4 regions of the Streptomyces sp. NPDC048291 genome follow, and region 3 is predicted to be linked to each of the others. Evidence: riboswitches for the same ligand, from Rfam matches in the RefSeq annotation. Region 3 holds a riboswitch; each other region holds the start of a gene.

Region 1 (4,203 bases), on a different contig from region 3:
CCCGGTGGACGAGCCACTCCACCTCGACCCCGACGCTGCGCGGCGGGCCCGTCTTGAAGCAGATTCCCTCGACCAGTGCCTCCGCCTCGTGTTCGGTGAGGGCAGGACCATCGATGCCGCACTCCGGTGAAACCGACATCCGGGAGCCTCCTGAGCCGCCTCAGGGCCGTCGGGGATCCGACGTCCGGTACGCGTACCGCCGTGCCTGCTGCCAGAGTCCGCCGTCCCGCCCTGTCATGACAAGAGCGCACTTTCCAGACGACCGGGCATACGGCAACCCGCAACGGGCTGCCGGACCGACCCGGGCCGTCCCGGACCGCCGTCCCCGACCGCCGTCAGCCGGGCGGCAGTCCACCGCCGGTGTCCCGGCGCACCTTCTGCCGGATGCGCGTGTCCCGGTCGTGTTCGTGGTGCGCGAGCATGCGCAGCCGGGCCGTCTCGGCGTCGTCCTCCCGGATCGCCTCGGTGATCGCCCGGTGTTCGCCGAGGGTCGCGTCGAAGGTGTCCTCGACCGTGCGGGTCCGCCAGGGGCGCTGGTCTTCACCTGGGCGTCGACGGTGTGCAGCAGTGACCAGACGGTGGTGTTGTGAGCGGCGGCACGTACCGTGTCGTGCCACTCGTTGAGGCTGCGGCGGACCTGCCCGGGGTCGTCCAGGGTCCCGGCGTGCTCCAGCAGGGCGTCCAGCCGGGATCGTGCACAAGGACCGCGTCCGCGGTTTCGCGCCGGTCCTCAGGTGCGCTGCCGCTCCGTGAGCGCCTTGGTGAAGTGGGTGACGGGGCGCGCCAGCCGTTCGCCGTCGAGGGTGATGTCGACGGCCTCGTTGTAGAACGCGAGGAGCCCCTTGACGGCGCCGACCGCGGGCAACGGGTCCGGGTAGCTCCAGACGACGTCGGGCGGGACGTCGGCCTCGCCGCGCCACGACCAGTACCGGGCGGTCCCCTTGTAGGGGCAGCCGGTGTGGTGGTCGGTGGCTTCGAGCAGGTCGAGGCGGACGTCCTCGCGCGGGACGTAGTAACGGGTGGGCAGGCCGGTCTCGAAGAGCAGGACCGGGCGGCGGGTGTCCGCGACGACCGTGCCGTCGATCTCGACCACGAGGTGACGGCTGCTGGGGATGGCGTCCACCCGCTTGTGCGGGTCACGGGGGTGGACGAAGATCTCTTCCTCCTCCTCGTACCAGTGGTCCAGGCCCCGTCCGACGCGCCGGAACCACTCGAAGGCGATGTGGCCGGCCAGGTCGGCGGCCGGGAAGGTCCAGGCCGCGTTCGCCAGCAGCTCGCCGTCGACCTCGACGTCGTAGAAGATCCGCGAGCCGGTGTGGGTGCCGGTCGGCGGGTTCTCCGCGGGACGCAGGAGTTCCTCGCGCACCTCCGCGCGCGGGAACGCGTACAGGGGTACGGGAACACCCGGCTCCCAGACGAGGACGGGGTGGCGGCTGTCGACGACCGTGACCTCGCCCTTGCGGCCCCGCACCCAGCGTTCGCTCGGCTCCCACAGGAGACCCTCGGGGGTGGTCCGCACGGCCTGCGCGGTGGGGAAGGTGGTCATGGGCGGCTCTCCTTCGGCTGGTTCACGCGGTGACTCCGGTGATGTGGGGGGGGCGGCCGTCCCGCCGGGCCGCGAGCTGCTCGGGGCAGCCGAAGATCAACAGGTACTCCTCGGCGTTGCCACCAGCACGCTCCCACACCGAGAGGTCGGGCCGTTCGCTGGTTCGTTGCGCGCGTCCCCCGATCATGGTTGGCTCGCTCGATGAACCTTCTGCTGACGGCGAGCGGCCTGCGCAACGAGACGCTGCGGGACGCGCTGCGGGACATGCTGGGCAAGCCGTTCTCGTCGGCCAACGTCGTGTTCGTTCCCACGGCGTCCGTCGCCGAGCCCGGGGACCACGGATGGTTCCTCGCGGACATGAACCGACTGCACGGTCTCGGCTGGCGGGAGTTCGACGTCCTGGAGCTGAACGGCCTGCCCCGGCAGCTGGTGCTCGACCGGCTGCTCCACGCCGACGTCATCTACGTCGAGGGCGGCAACCACTACCACCTCGCGCGCAGCATCACCGGCAACGGCCTTGCCGACGGCTTCCTGGAGGCGCTGGCGAGCCGGGTCTACGTGGGAGTCAGCGCCGGCTCCATGATCTTCAGCCGGAACCTGACCGCCCATTCGGCCGACGTCATCGGGGACACACCGGACCTCCACGTGCTCGGGGCGACGACCGTGGAGCCGCCGTTCGGCCTCTTCGACTGGTATCTCAAGCCCCACCTGTATTCGCCGGACTTCCCCGAGCGGGACGACCCGTGGGCCGACCGCATCGCCTCGCGCGCGGACTTCCCGGTCTATTTCATCGACGACGACACGGCGATCCGCGTCAGGGACGGCAAGGTGGACGTCGTCTCCGAGGGCCGGTGGCGATTCCATCCGTGAGCGCGTGCCGGGCCGAGCCACAGGGCGTGTGCCCGACCTGCGGTCTCCATGACCGGAGCACAGCACGCGGAACAAGGTGCGTCCACCGTCCGTCCCGGCCCGTGAGACGGCCCCTGCCTCCCGGAGGGGGCGTCAGGTCGTGGCATTGACGTACGACAAAACCGGTCCGTAGCATCACCAACGGCATTGAGTGTCAGCGTCAAGCCCTGGCTCGCTGACCGGCAACCCTCCCGCGCGGTGGGGTGCTCCAGGTGAAAGCCCGGCGGGGTCACCGACGACTCCCGCAAGCGCGTGGCCCCGTGACCGGGGCCGGAGAAGGGGAGGGACCGGCATGCGGCACAGCGTCGATCCTGCGGCCTCCCCCACCGACGCCACGGCGTACTCCAGGCTCTCGCGCCGGCGCCACATCGATCTGAAGCGCTCGACCAGCTGCCTCTGTCGGGTCTGACCCGCGCGGCCGGCGCCGGCTGACCTCCGTCACCGGCCACGGCGTCATCGCGCCGCCGTTCCGCCCGCCGCCGGTTCCCGGTGTCGTCGGCATGCCAACCCCCTGTCTGCGCAGCGCATCCCCGGCCGGGTTCGATCCGCCCGGGTCGCACGCACCTGCCCGTCCCCGCACCGCACTTCCCTGCGCGGTCGCGCCTGGGTGACACGAGTAGGAGAGACCCCTCCGTGAGAGCACTCCCGGATTTCAGAACCATCCGATGGGCGCCCCTGGCCGCGCTCCTGACCACCAGCGTCCTGCTGACCGCGTGCGGTTCGGGCGACGACGGCTCCGGCGGCGGCAGCGGCCCGGCCAAGTCCGGCGGCACCCTGACCTTCGCGGTGGGCTCCGACGCCGGCTGCCTGGATCCGCAGCAGGTCGGCAGCAACGACACCATCTACTCGGTACGCCAGATCGTGGACTCCCTGACCGACCAGGACCCGAAGACCGGCAGGATCGTGCCGTGGCTCGCCAAGAGCTGGGACATCAGCGCCGACGCGCGGACGTTCACATTCCGTCTGCGGTCCGGAGTCACCTTCAGCGACGGTTCGAAGCTGACCGCGCAGGTGGTCAAGGACAACTTCGACGCGGTGCCGAGGCTCGGCGCCCTGGGCACCCTCGCCGAGGGCTACCTGAGCGGCGTCAAGAGCACCACCGCGGTCGACCCGCTCACCGTCAAGGTGGCCTTCGAGCAGCCCAACGCCCAGTTCCTGCAGGCGACTTCGACCCACTCGCTGGGCATCGAGTCCTCGGCGAGCATCAGGCAGAGCCCGCAGCGGAAGTGCAGCGACGGGGTGGTCGGGTCCGGGCCGTTCGTGCTGAAGCAGTACGTGCAGAACCAGTCGATCACCCTGGACAGGCGGACCGGGTACGACTGGGGCTCCTCGCTCTGGACGAAGAAGGGCGAGGCCTACCTGGACCGGCTGGTGTTCAAGGTCGTGCCCGAGGCGGGGGTGCGGGCCGGCAGTCTCCAGTCCGGGCAGGTGGACGCCATCAGCAGCGTCGGCAGGGCCGACGAGGCGGCGCTCAAGGGCGGCCAGGTCACCCTGCGGAGCCGGGCCAACCCCGGAGTGGTGTTCGGCCTCGGGCTCAACAACTCCCGGCCCCTGCTGAAGGACACGAAGGTCCGGCAGGCGATCTCGGCCGCCGTCGACCGGAAACAGATCGCCGCCACCGTCTTCCCGACCGGCACCCGGTCGGCGACCAGCGTCCTGGCGCACACCACACCCGACTACACGGACCTGTCCTCGGACCTCGCGTACGACGCGGCCAAGGCCAAGTCCCTGCTGGACCAGTCCGGTTG
Region 2 (4,203 bases), on a different contig from region 3:
TGTACATGATCGGCCTGATCGGTGGTGGCAACGACCTCATCGCCACCCACTTCCACCTGTCGATCAACGACGTGACCTGGTTCGTCCGGATCTTCTTCTTCGCCGGACCGGTGATCGCGTTCATCGCCACCAAGCGGATCTGCATGGGCCTCCAGCGCCGGGACCGCGACAAGGTGCTGCACGGCCGCGAGACGGGCATCATCAAGCGGCTGCCGCACGGTGAGTTCATCGAGGTCCACGAGCCGCTCTCGCAGGAGCAGCTGCACACCCTCACGGCGCACCACCAGTACGAGCCGGCCCAGATCGGCCCGGCGGTCGACGAGAACGGTGTCGAGCGCAAGATCAAGGGGTCCGAGAAGCTCCGCGCCAAGCTGAGCGGCGCCTACTACGGCGAGGACAACCAGATCCCGAAGCCCACCGTCGAGGAGTACAAGGAGATCACGAGCGGCCACGGCCACCACTGATCGACCGCGTCGCCACGCCACAGCCGAAGGGCCCCCGTCCGTACATCGGACGGGGGCCCTTCGCGGTGCCCGGAGCTGGATAGGGTAGGCGTGGAAACCGGATATGTGGCGTACGACGATCAGGAGCGGCCGTATGAGCGCTGTGACCCCCGCTGGAGGCGACACCGCGGCGGGCCGTTCCTGGCCCGAGGTACTGAACGCGCTGCTGTACGGCCAGGACCAGAGCGCCGACGCCACGGCCTGGGCGATGGACCAGATCATGCGCGGCCAGGCCACCGACGCCCAGATCGCGGGCTTCGTCGTCGCCCTGCGGGCCAAGGGCGAGACCGTCGAGGAGATCAACGGGCTCGTCCGCACGATGTACGAGCACGCCAACGTCATCGAGGTGCCGGGCCGTACGGTCGACATCGTCGGCACCGGCGGCGACGGCGCGAAGACGGTGAACATCTCCACGATGTCGGCGCTCGTGGTGGCCGGCACCGGGGCGAAGGTCGTCAAGCACGGCAACCGCGCGGCCTCCTCCGCGTCCGGGGCCTCCGACGTCCTGGAGAAGCTCGGCGTCAACCTCGACCTGACCCCGCAGCGGGTCGCCGAGGTCGCCGAGGAGGCCGGCATCACCTTCTGCTTCGCCATCAAGTTCCACCCGGCGCTGCGGTACGCGGGCGCCGCGCGCGGCCAGCTGGGCATCCGCACGGTCTTCAACATCCTCGGCCCGCTGACCAACCCGGCACGGGTCCGCGCCCAGGCCGTCGGCGTCGCCGACCCCCGCATGGCCCCCGTCGTCGCGGGCGTCTTCGCCGAGCGCGGCCACTCCTCCCTCGTCTTCCGCGGCGACGACGGCCTCGACGAACTGACGACGACCGCCACGTCCCGCGTCTGGACCGTCCGCGACGGCAAGGTCACGGAGGAGACCTTCGACCCCCGTGACGCCGGCCTCGACCTGGTCCCCGTGGAGGCGCTGCGGGGCGGCGACCCGTCGTACAACGCGGAGGTCGCCCGCAGGCTCCTGGACGGCGAACAGGGCCCGGTACGGGACGCGGTGCTGCTGAACTCGGCGGCGGCGCTGGTGGCCCTGGACCCGGGCACCGGGTCGCTGGCCGAGCAACTGCGGGCGGGTATGGCCAAGGCGGCCGACTCGATCGACTCGGGTGCGGCCAAGCGCACGCTGGTGCGCTGGGCGGCGGCGACGCACAGGTAGGGACCGCGGTCGTCGGTCCGAGGCGCGGTTCGGCACCACCGGACCGCGCCGTCGCGGCTGATCGCCGTCGCGGCGGAGAAAAGAGAAACTCCCCTGTCCCGTCATCCGGACAGAAGTTGCGCGGCGGCGATCACTTCGCCTAGGTTCCTTTTCAGGTCATGAGTGACAGTCATGAGGCCCCGGCCGACTGTCCGGCAACCCTCCGTCCGTGGCGGGGTGCCCCGGGTGAAGACCAGGCCGTAGGCAGCGAGGTCTACGGCAAGCGCGGACCCCTCGAAGCACCAGGGGTCCTGGTCGTACGAGGGAGCCTTCTGTGAGCAAGCGAATGCGATAGGGCGTAGAGCCCCGCCTCCGCGTACCCCTTTTCAGCTTTCCCCGTGCCGTCGACACACCGTCCGGCGCGGCGGTTCCGCTTACCCTCACAGGAGCTCCGTCATGTCCGTCTCCACCGCTGCCTCCGCCCAGTCCGTTTGTGCCCCATTGCCTGTTCTGGGCCGGGATGTCACCGTCCCGCTGGTCACCGGCGGCGAGGTCGCCTACGCCGCCCTCGACTACGCGGCCAGCGCCCCCGCCCTCCAGCGGGTCTGGGACGACGTCGCGGCGTACGCCCCCTACTACGGTAGCGTCCACCGCGGCGCCGGCTACCTCTCCCAGCTCTCCACGGACCTCTTCGAGAACGCCCGCCGGACCGTCGCCGAGTTCCTCGACTGCCGCCCCGACGACCAGCTGGTCTTCACCCGCTCCACCACGGACTCCCTGAACCTCCTGGCCCGCGCCCTCCCCGCCGACTGCCAGGTCTTCGTCTTCGAGACCGAGCACCACGCCTCCCTGCTGCCGTGGCAGGACGCCCGGGTCACCTACCTCAACGCCCCCCGCACCCCGCGGCAGGCCGTCGAGACCCTGGAACGCGCCCTCGCCGCCCGCGACCCCTACGGTCCGGCCCTGGTCTGCGTCACCGGCGCGTCCAACGTCACCGGCGAGCTGTGGCCGGTACGGGAACTCGCGGCGGCCGCCCACGCGCACGGCGCCCGGATCGTCCTGGACGCCGCCCAGCTGGCCCCGCACCACCCGGTCTCCGTCCGGGACCTGGACGTCGACTGGATCGCCTTCTCCGGCCACAAGCTGTACGCCCCCTTCGGCTCCGGCGTCCTCGCCGGCCGCGCCGACTGGCTCCGGGCCGCCGAGCCCTACCTCGCGGGCGGCGGCGCCAGCCGCAAGGTCACCCGGCGTGAGGACGGGGGAGTGGCCGTGGAGTGGCACGAGAGCGCGGCGCGGCACGAGGCGGGGTCGCCCAACGTGATCGGCGCCTACTCCATCGCCTCCGCCTGCAAGGCGCTCACCGAGGCCGGCTTCGACACGCTGGTCGCCCGCGAGCGGCACCTGATCGAGAAGGTGCGGGCGGGGCTGGCCGAGGTCCCGGAGGTCCGGGTCCTCTCCCTCTTCGGCGACGACGCGCCCCGCGTCGGCGTGATCAGCTTCGTGGTGGAGGGCTGGAACAGCAGCCACTTCGCCGCCGCCCTCTCCGCCGAGTACGGCATCGGCGTCCGCGACGGCCTGTTCTGCGCCCACCCGCTGGTCAGGACCCTCCTCGGCTCCGACCCGCAGACCCAGGGCGAGTGCGGGGCGCCGGAGGCGGCACCGGGCGAGAAGTCCCTCAACGCGATCCGCGTGAGCTTCGGGGCGGGGACGCCGGACGAACACGTGGAGCGCTTCGTGACGGCGGTACGGGAACTGGTGACCGACGGTGCCAAGTGGTCCTACCGTACGGAGGACGGCCGCTGCGTCCCGGCGGTGAGCTGACCCACCTTCTTGGGGGCGCGGGGAACTGCGCGACAAGCCACGACGCACCCGCGGGGGACCACGCTGCGGGCCGGTGGGGGCTGATCGCGCAGTTCCCCGCGCCCCCAAAAGAAAGGCGCGCTGCAGCCGACGGCGTCTTCTAGCTGTCCAGGCCGATCGCGAACGCCGCCTCCAGGTCGTGCTGGGAGTACGTGCGGAACGCGACGTGCGTGTCCGTGGCCTCCACGCCGGGGATCTTGCTGATGGAGCCGGGGATGACCTCGGCCAGGTCCTCGTGCTGCTTCACCCGGACCATGGCGATCAGGTCGTACGTGCCGGTGACGGAGAAGACCTCGCTGACGCTTTCCAGCGCGGCGATCCGTTCCGCGATCTCGGGGATCCGGTCCACGCTGGTCTTGATGAGGACGATCGCGGTGATCACGGCTGGTTCTCTCCCTCGGGTGCCGGAGCTGGGGCGACCTTCACTTTAGTCGCCCGCCCGTCGCCCACCACCACCCTTCCAAGGCCGCGCTTCGCGCCCTTCTTTTTCCTGTACCGCACCCACGCGTACCCGAACCCGAGTCCGAAGCCGACCAGGTGGGCGAGGTAGGCGACGCCGGGGCCGGAGGGGGCCTGGTTCAGGGCCACCCACTGGAGGGCCGCCCAGAACGGGAGGACCACCCAGGCCGGGAACCGGAGCGGGAGGAAGAAGAGGAAGGGGAGGAGACTGGTCACGCGGGCGTTGGGGAACAGGTACAGGAA
Region 3 (4,203 bases):
GGGGGTGAGTCTTCGGACCGCGCCCGCGCCCGCGACGGACGGCTCGCCGACCCGTGGGTTTCTTGCCCCACCCGGCCTGCGGGCCTCACCGACCCGGTCCTTCGTTGTCACTCTCACCTTCAGAGTGCTAACGCCAATGATTAGCACTCGCCCATCGAGAGTGCAAGGCGCGCTCGCGAAGCGAGTGCTCGTTGAGGGGTGGTGGTCGGGTGACGGGCGGGCGCAAGCGCCTCCCGGGGATCGGGCCCCCTGAGTCCGGCCCGCGCGGGGCGTGCCCGGGCATGCCGAAGGGCCCGTGCCCCGGGAGGCACGAGCCCTTCGGACAAGTACAGAAGAACGTCGCTGTCAGTCGGCGCGTGCTTCAGCTGGTCGCCAGCCGGACCATGTCCGCCTGCGGCCCCTTCTGGCCCTGCGAGATCTCGAAATCGACTCGCTGACCTTCCTCCAGGGTGCGGTAGCCGTCCATCTGAATCGCGCTGTAGTGGACGAAAACATCCGCACCACCGTCGACCGCGATGAAGCCGTACCCCTTCTCCGCGTTGAACCACTTGACGGTGCCCTGAGCCATGCCTAACTCCCCTATTACTGGCCCTTGCACAGATCCACACTTCGCGGATCCGGGTCAGACCTCACCCCCCATTGGTTGGGGGCGTGCGCCGGAACGCGTCGACCGCGGCTGAATGTATCTGTCCAACTGCCGTCTGCAACAGGTCAATCGGACGAGAATTCTGGACGGAAGGGGTCCGGAATGTAGCAAGAATTCGGCCGAATTCAGGGCAAGTCGGGCCCCGTAAAGGTCACAAAAGCCGCATATAACCCGCGCACTTTGGCTACTTCTTGTCGGGCTCGCGGTATCGAATACGGGGCTCCCGACCTGGAGATCGGGACCGTGTTCCCCAACTCTACCGCGCTCAACCACACAGAATTGCCCCCTCCGCTTCTCTCACGGAGGGGGCAATCAGATGAACAGTCGGTGATCGGCGTTACCGAAGGTAATGTTCGGTCATTCGATCAGCCTGTCAAGCAGGTCAGCAGGTCAGCCGCCGGCGACGGCCGGGATGATGGAGACGCCGGCGCCGTCCGGGGTGGCGGTCTCCAGGCCCTGCTCGAACCGCACGTCGTCGTCGTTGACGTACACGTTGACGAACCGGCGCAGCTTGCCCTGGTCGTCGAGAACGCGCGCGGAGATCCCGGTGTGCTTCTTCTCCAGGTCCGAGATGACCTCGCCGAGGGTGGCCCCTTCGGCGGCGACTTCGGCCTGACCACCGGTGTAGGTGCGCAGGATGGTGGGGATGCGAACGGTGACGCTCACGTTTTTACCTCCGGTCTGGGCAACGCCCTATTTCTCGGGGGACTCAGGCGAGCCCGGCTTCGCGGAAAGACTCCAGATTCGGGCGAATGGTCGCGGTGAGTCCGGTCCCCGCCACCGCGTCCAGCGTCTTCAGTCCATCACCGGTGTTGAGTACAACGACCGACTTTGCCGGATCAATCAACCCATTCTCAATGAGCTTTTTGGTGACTCCAACCGTCACTCCGCCGGCGGTTTCCGCGAAGATTCCCTCGGTCCGCGCGAGCAGCTTGATGGCGTCGACGACCTGCTCGTCGGTGACGTCCTCCACCGCACCGCCGGTGCGCCGCGCGATGTCGAGGACGTACGGCCCGTCGGCCGGGTTGCCGATGGCCAGCGACTTGGCGATGGTGTTCGGCTTCTGCGGGCGGACCACGTCGTGGCCCTCCTTGTAGGCCACCGACACCGGCGAGCACCCCTCGGCCTGGGCGCCGAAGATCTTGTACGGCCTGTCCTCGACGAGACCGAGCTTGATCAGCTCCTGCAGACCCTTGTCGATCTTCGTGAGCTGCGAGCCGGAGGCGATCGGGATGACCAGCTGGTCCGGGATCCGCCAGCCGAGCTGCTCGCAGATCTCGTACGCCAGGGTCTTGGAGCCCTCCGCGTAGTACGGCCGCAGGTTGACGTTGACGAAGCCCCAGCCCTCGCCGGCCGGGTCGCCGATCAGCTCGGAGCAGAAACGGTTCACGTCGTCGTAGTTGCCCTCGATGCCGACGAGCTCGCCGCCGTAGATCGCGGCCATGACGACCTTGCCCTGCTCCAGGTCGTGCGGGATGAAGACGCAGGAGCGGAAGCCGGCCCGGGCGGCGGCGGCACCGACCGCGCCGGCCAGGTTGCCGGTGGAGGAGCAGGAGAGGGTGGTGTAGCCGAAGGCGCGGGCGGCCTCGACGGCCTGGGCGACGACGCGGTCCTTGAAGGAGTGCGTCGGGTTGCCGGAGTCGTCCTTCACGTACAGCCCGCCGGTGACCCCCAGCTCGCGCGCCAGGTTGTCGGCCTGGACGAGCTTGGTCCAGCCGGGGTTGATGTTCGGCTTGGTCGCCACGTCCGCGGGGACGGGCAGCAGCGGCGCGTAGCGCCAGATGTTCGCGGGACCCGCTTCGATCGTCTTGCGGAGTTCCTCGGTGTCGTAGGCCGAGAAGTCGTACGCGATCTCCAGCGGGCCGAAACACTCCTCGCAGGCGAAAACCGGGCCGAGTGGCACCCGGTGACCGCACTCGCGGCAGCTCAGGGCAGCGGCGGGACCGAGGTCGACGGTCGTAGAGTCGGTGGTGGGTGCAACAGTCTGCGCAGCCATGTGAGGCGAGGCCCTTTCTCCTCATCTTCCTCACGACGCATCTCGCCGTGAGACGGATTTGGCACCTTCCCTAGCCGGGAGCCTCGCGAGCGATCGACACTGATCGGCGATCTACGAGAACCGACTGGAGGGTTGCCGGGGCTTCAACGGGCCGTTTCCCTCTGCCCCTCTGGATGAGCGGTATGCGGTTGTCAACGCCGGGTGACCCCAGGACATGCGATGGTCATCGGCGTTGTTCAAGACTGTAACCGAAGGCCAGGACAGTTGAGAGAGTCGTCCGAACCGCGAGATGGATCACACGTCCCCGTGTGGCCGTGACAGTGAGGAGCCGCTGACCGTGCTGGAAGAAGTCGAGCGCTGGCTGGCCACCCGCTCCTGGTCCGTAACCGATCGTCCGCTGCACCGGGTCATGGCCGCCAAACGGTCCTCCGGGCAGACGGTCAGCGTCGTGCTGCCCGCGCTCAACGAGGAGGAGACCGTCGGCGACATCGTCGCGATCATCCGCCACGACCTCATGCAGCAGGTGCCGCTCGTCGACGAGATCGTCGTCGTCGACTCCGGCTCCACCGACCGCACGGCGGCCGTCGCCGCGGCGGCCGGCGCCCGCGTCGTGCACCGCGACGCGATCCTGCCCCGCATTCCCGCCGTCCCCGGCAAGGGCGAGGTCCTCTGGCGCTCGCTGCTCGTCACGTCGGGTGACGTCGTCTGCTTCATCGACGCCGACCTGCGCGACTTCTCCTCCGACTTCGTCACCGGCATCGTCGGCCCGCTCCTCACCGACCCGGACGTGGACCTGGTCAAGGCGATGTACGACCGCCCGCTCGGCGGCGCCGCCGGACAGGGCGGCCGGGTCACCGAGCTGATGGCCCGCCCGCTGCTGAACATGCACTGGCCGCAGCTGGCCGGTTTCGTCCAGCCGCTCGGCGGCGAGTACGCGGCCCGCCGCTCGCTCCTCGAACAGCTCCCCTTCCCGGTCGGCTACGGCGTGGAGCTGGGCATGCTGGTCGACGCCCTGCACCTGGTCGGGCTCGACGCGCTGGCCCAGGTCGACGTCGGCGTCCGCAAGCACCGCCACCAGGACGGCCAGGCCCTCGGCCGGATGTCCGCCGCGATCTACCGCACGGCCCAGCTGCGGCTGGCCCGCGGCCACCTGATCCGCCCCTCCCTCACCCAGTTCGAACGGGGCGAGGACGGCTTCGAACCGCGCACGTACTCCGTGGACACGGAGGAACGGCCGCCGATGGCGGAGATCGCGGAGTACGCCGAACGCAAGGTGGCGTGAGTTCGCCGTACGGCCGTATACGGCGGCGCGTCGGGCGCTGCCGTACGTTTGAGCGTTTACGGGCCGGGCTAGGTTGACGCGTATGGCTTCCCCCATGGCTTCCACCGGCGGTGCCGAGGTGCTGGTCGCCTCGAACCGCGGCCCGGTCTCGTACGACCTGCGCGAAGACGGTTCGCTGCACGCCAGGAGGGGCGGCGGCGGGCTGGTCTCAGGGCTCTCGGCCATCGGGCCGGACGCGAACGCCGTGTGGGTGTGCGCGGCGCTGGGCGACGGCGACCG
Region 4 (4,203 bases), on a different contig from region 3:
TGTCGGCCGGCGTGATCAGCGCGGCCTGCGCCCCCGGGCCGGTGAGGGCGGGGGTGCGCGACGGGGCCGGGGAGCGCTCGGCGGCGGGGGAGACGGCCGCGGCCTCGGGGGAGCCGCTGCCGTCCGAACAGGCCACCGCCGTGGCGAGCAGGGTCCCCGTCGCCAGGGCCGTGGCGAGCACACGCGCGGGTCGGGACGGACGACGGGTCATCGCGACTGCCTCCTCGGGAACGCGGTACGTCACCGGGCGGACGGCGCCGGTACGTCCCTCCACGCCACCACCGGCCACGAGCGCCGACCACCCGCACGTGCCATTCGGGTGAGCGTCATGACCCGGCCGCCGTGATCCGCACCCGCCGGCTGCCGCAGCGCGGGCACACCGCGTCCGAGAGCGGCGACGGCACGGCCCGGCCGGCCTCGTCGACGTACTCCAGGGTGGACTGCAGCTCCGGGTCGGCGACCGGGTCGGTGAAGAACACCGCCTGGAAGGTGGCCTCCCAGCCGTGGCCGCACCGCCCGCAGCGGAACGCGAAGGTCTCGGGTACGGCACCCGGCACCGGCCCGGGACCCGGGGGCTCGGTCATCGGCTCCGGCTCCTGTCACTCGGCCCCCGCCACCAGCGCACCGCCCCGGCCGGCCGGCGGCAAGTCGGGGCCCGGTGTCCCAGGCGTGGACGCCCCCTTGACGCCGGGCGAGGGCCGATCGACACTCCAGGTGGGAATCCTAGTGAAAAGGTAGGGAACGATGGGTCGCCTGCGCACGCTCACCGGCCGACAGCGCCGAGAGAGCCCCGCACCCTGGACGGCCCCCCTGCTCACCTCCCGCCGCCACATCGACCTGTTGCGGATGTGTGGCGCGACCGGCCGCAGAGACTGAGCGGCCGGCCCCGGCCGTACGGGCGGGTCCCCACCCGCCGGGAGACACCACGGCCCGTCGAGCCACGGCTCACCGAGATGCCTCTCGGTGAGTCCCTCTGGCCGAGCCCCCCCTCGCCGAGCCGCGGCCCACCGGTCCACGGCTCACCGAGAACCCACCGACGAACGCTTCCGCCGCGCGTACGTCCGCGCGCCCGCCCGCCCCCGGGGAGACGCATGTCCATCACTCCACTCGCCGCCCTGCCGTCCGTCCGCACCGCCCCCGCCTTCCGGGGCCGCATCGGCCGCGACGCGCGCAGCGGCCACTACGCCGTGCCGCGCCGCTACCGGCTGCACCTCTCCACGGCCTGTCCCGACGGCCTCCGCATCGCCGTCGGCCACAGCCTGCTGGCCCTGGACGACTGTTGTCCGGTCACCTTCCTGCCCGCCGTCCCGGACCGTCCCGACGGCGGCCACACGGCGCTGCGCCCGCTGTACGAGGCCAGCGCGCACCGCTACTCGGGACCGGCCCTCGCTCCGGTGTTCAGCGACGGCTGGTCCGGCAGGATCGTCAGCACCCACAGCCGGGACATCCTGCGCGACCTGGACCAGCACTTCGGTGACGGTGTCACCCGGCTCTACCCGTGCGGCGCCGAGGCCGAGATCGAGGCCGTCGAGCGGCTCTGCGCCGAGGACATCGAGCAGGCCGCTCAGCAGGCCGGGAGCGCGGGCGGCGACCCGGAGGCGCTGGAGGTGCTGCTCGCCGCCCTGGACGGGCTGGAGCGCCGGCTGACCGGGGTGGAGTTCCTGGTCGGCGGGCAACTCACCGCGGCGGACATCGAGTTGTGGGTGGCCCTGGTGCAACTCGACACCGTGCACCGCAACCACCTGGACGCCGCCGCCGTGCACGCCGTCGCCGGGCACCCGGTGCTGTGGGCCTACGCCCGGCGGCTGGCCGCCCATCCGGCCTTCGGTGTCCACCTCGACCTCGACGGCATCGCCCGCCGCCACCACGGCCGTTGCCGGGGCCTGGAGGCCGCCGGCGCGGCTGTCCAGATCCTGGACTGGGCAGGCCACGCGGCGGACGCTCCCCGCGGTCCGCGCAGGTGAGAGCGGTCCGGACCGTTTCGCCCATCGGACAGGCGTTGACATTCGTTCGGGCAACTGACTTACTTACGGCTCAGAACGGTCAAGAGCGTCAGCGTCAAGCCCTGGCTTGCTGACCGGCAACCCTCGCACCGCGGTGGGGTGCCCCAGGTGACGACCGGACCGACGACGTTTCGGCAAGCGACGATTCGGTAAGCGCGAGGCCCCTCCGGGGCCGGCACGACAGTGACAGGTGACGGACATGTACGCAGCTTCCAGGACGGCCCAGCGCCGCGCCGAGGGCTGCGTACGCCCGTACCGGAGCCCGCTCGTCGCCGACCGCGCCGTCGACCTGCTCCGTGTCAACAGCGCCCTGTGTAGCGCGTGTACCGCACCGGGCTGTGCCCGCTGTCGGGTCTGACCAGGCCTTCCCGCCGGTTTCCCGCAGTTCCGCACCCCAGCGTCCCCGTCGAAACACCGGCCGCCCGGTGTGCCGCCGTCCGCCCAGCCCCGTGCCCCGCGCGCCCCCGCGCACCGTTCCGTGCCCGAACACGGCCCGGTGCGCGGCCTCCGCCGTGGGACACGTGGGTGTCCGACTCCGCCGGAGCCCGCCATGAGTGAACCCCCAGGCGCCACGATCGCCGCCCCCGAGGCGCCCCCCGCCGCCGACGAACCGTCAGAACCCCTCGCCGCACAGCGCGTTCTGCCGCTGCGCAGGCCGGGACGGTGGATCGCCACCGCGGTCGCCCTGGTCCTCGTCGCCCAGTTCGCCCACGGACTGGTCACCAACCCCTTCTACCAGTGGGACCGCTTCGGCTACTGGTTCCTGCGCCCGACCATCCTCGACGGACTGGCCATCACCCTCGAAGTCGCCGCCTACAGCGCGGTGCTGGGCCTGCTCGGTGGCATCCTGCTCGCCCTGGCCCGGCTCTCCAGGAGCCCCGTGCTGCGCGCGGTCAGCTGGACCTACGTGTGGGCGCTGCGCTCCATACCGCTCATCGTGGTCCTGCTCTTCCTCTACAACTTCAGCGCCCTGTACAAGACGTTGAGCATCGGTGTCCCCTTCGGGCCGGCCTTCTTCTCCTTCGACGAGTCGAGGCTCGCCACCGACATGGTCGTCGCCGTCATCGGCCTCAGCCTCAACGAGGCCGCCTACGCGGCCGAGGTGGTGCGCGGCGGCATCCTCTCCGTGGATCAGGGCCAGCACGAGGCGGCCGCCGCGCTCGGCCTGCCCAAGGGCTACCAGTTCCGGAAGATCGTGTTCCCGCAGGCGCTCAGGTCGATCACCCCGAACTACGTCAACCAGCTGATCGGCCTGATCAAGAGCACCTCGCTGGTCTTCTACGTCTCGCTGCTCGACCTCTTCGGCTCCGCGCAGAGCATGGGCTCCACCTACCCCGGTGACATCGTGCCGCTGCTCCTGGTGGTGACCGTCTGGTACCTGATCCTGACCAGCGTCGTCTCCGTGATCCAGTTCTACGTGGAGCGGTACTACGCCCGCGGCGCCACCCGCGCGCTGCCGCCGACCCCCCTGCAGAAACTCCGCGCCGGCCTCACCGACCTGCGCGCCCGCATCCGCCGGGAGGCCGCGGTATGACCACCACCGACACCCTGGAGACGGCCCCCGCCGCCCTGGAGATCCACGGCGTCCACAAGTGGTACGGCGCCCACCGCGTCCTCGACGGCATCGACCTGACCGTCCGCCCGGGCGAGGTCACCGTCGTCCTCGGCCCGTCCGGCTCCGGCAAGTCCACGCTTCTCAGGGTCATCAACCACCTGGAGAAGCCCGAGCGCGGCCACGTCAGCGTCAACGGCGAGCCGATCGGCGTGAAGCGCCACGGCGACCGGTTCAAGGAGCTGAGCGAGCGCGCCATCCTGGCCCAGCGCGGCCGGATCGGCTTCGTCTTCCAGAACTTCAACCTCTTCCCGCACCTGACCGTGCTGGACAACGTGGCCGCCGCCCCGGCCGCCACCGGGAGGCTCAGCAGGCCCGCTGCCCAGGCCCTCGCCAAGGAACTCCTGGAACGGGTCGGCCTCGGCGAGCGGATCGGCGCCTACCCCCGGCAGCTCTCCGGCGGCCAGCAGCAGCGCGTCGCCATCGCCCGCGCGCTCGCCCTGCGCCCCGGCGTCATCCTCTTCGACGAGCCCACCTCCGCCCTGGACCCCGAACTCGTCGGTGAGGTCCTCGCCGTCATCAAGGACCTGGCGACCAGCGGCACCACCCTCGTCATCGTCACCCACGAGATCGGCTTCGCCCGGGAGA

Evidence for each region. A riboswitch is a leader RNA that binds a small molecule or an ion and turns the genes downstream of it on or off. The one in region 3 is predicted to bind S-adenosylmethionine.
Region 1: another riboswitch for S-adenosylmethionine. It lies ahead of ACGF5O_RS32620 (putative leader peptide); the one in region 3 lies ahead of thrC (threonine synthase).
Region 2: another riboswitch for S-adenosylmethionine. It lies ahead of ACGF5O_RS02230 (aminotransferase class V-fold PLP-dependent enzyme); the one in region 3 lies ahead of thrC (threonine synthase).
Region 4: another riboswitch for S-adenosylmethionine. It lies ahead of ACGF5O_RS09300 (amino acid ABC transporter permease); the one in region 3 lies ahead of thrC (threonine synthase).

What each region holds. Positions count from the first base shown of each region.
Region 1 is NZ_JBICZC010000012.1:446,207-450,409, reverse strand. It holds gene egtA (ergothioneine biosynthesis glutamate--cysteine ligase EgtA) at 1-139, opposite strand, end outside; gene ACGF5O_RS32640 (hypothetical protein) at 336-617, opposite strand; gene ACGF5O_RS32635 (DUF427 domain-containing protein) at 731-1,546, opposite strand; gene ACGF5O_RS32630 (hypothetical protein) at 1,569-1,733, opposite strand; gene ACGF5O_RS32625 (peptidase E) at 1,748-2,416, shown strand; SAM riboswitch class IV at 2,599-2,712, shown strand; gene ACGF5O_RS32620 (putative leader peptide) at 2,748-2,864, shown strand; gene ACGF5O_RS32615 (ABC transporter substrate-binding protein) at 3,089-4,203, shown strand, end outside.
Region 2 is NZ_JBICZC010000001.1:519,547-523,749, forward strand. It holds gene ACGF5O_RS02220 (cytochrome bc complex cytochrome b subunit) at 1-464, shown strand, start outside; gene trpD (anthranilate phosphoribosyltransferase) at 598-1,662, shown strand; SAM riboswitch class IV at 1,817-1,933, shown strand; gene ACGF5O_RS02230 (aminotransferase class V-fold PLP-dependent enzyme) at 2,098-3,462, shown strand; gene ACGF5O_RS02235 (Lrp/AsnC family transcriptional regulator) at 3,602-3,883, opposite strand; gene ACGF5O_RS02240 (rhomboid family intramembrane serine protease) at 3,880-4,203, opposite strand, start outside.
Region 3 is NZ_JBICZC010000007.1:189,380-193,582, reverse strand. It holds gene ACGF5O_RS20380 (cold-shock protein) at 362-568, opposite strand; gene ACGF5O_RS20375 (ubiquitin-like small modifier protein 1) at 1,037-1,312, opposite strand; gene thrC (threonine synthase) at 1,356-2,642, opposite strand; SAM riboswitch class I at 2,661-2,822, opposite strand; gene ACGF5O_RS20365 (glucosyl-3-phosphoglycerate synthase) at 2,980-3,924, shown strand; gene ACGF5O_RS20360 (trehalose-6-phosphate synthase) at 4,019-4,203, shown strand, end outside.
Region 4 is NZ_JBICZC010000003.1:379,287-383,489, reverse strand. It holds gene ACGF5O_RS09315 (hypothetical protein) at 1-211, opposite strand, end outside; gene ACGF5O_RS09310 (hypothetical protein) at 327-584, opposite strand; gene ACGF5O_RS09305 (glutathione S-transferase C-terminal domain-containing protein) at 1,092-1,964, shown strand; SAM riboswitch class IV at 2,042-2,165, shown strand; gene ACGF5O_RS09300 (amino acid ABC transporter permease) at 2,554-3,537, shown strand; gene ACGF5O_RS09295 (amino acid ABC transporter ATP-binding protein) at 3,534-4,203, shown strand, end outside.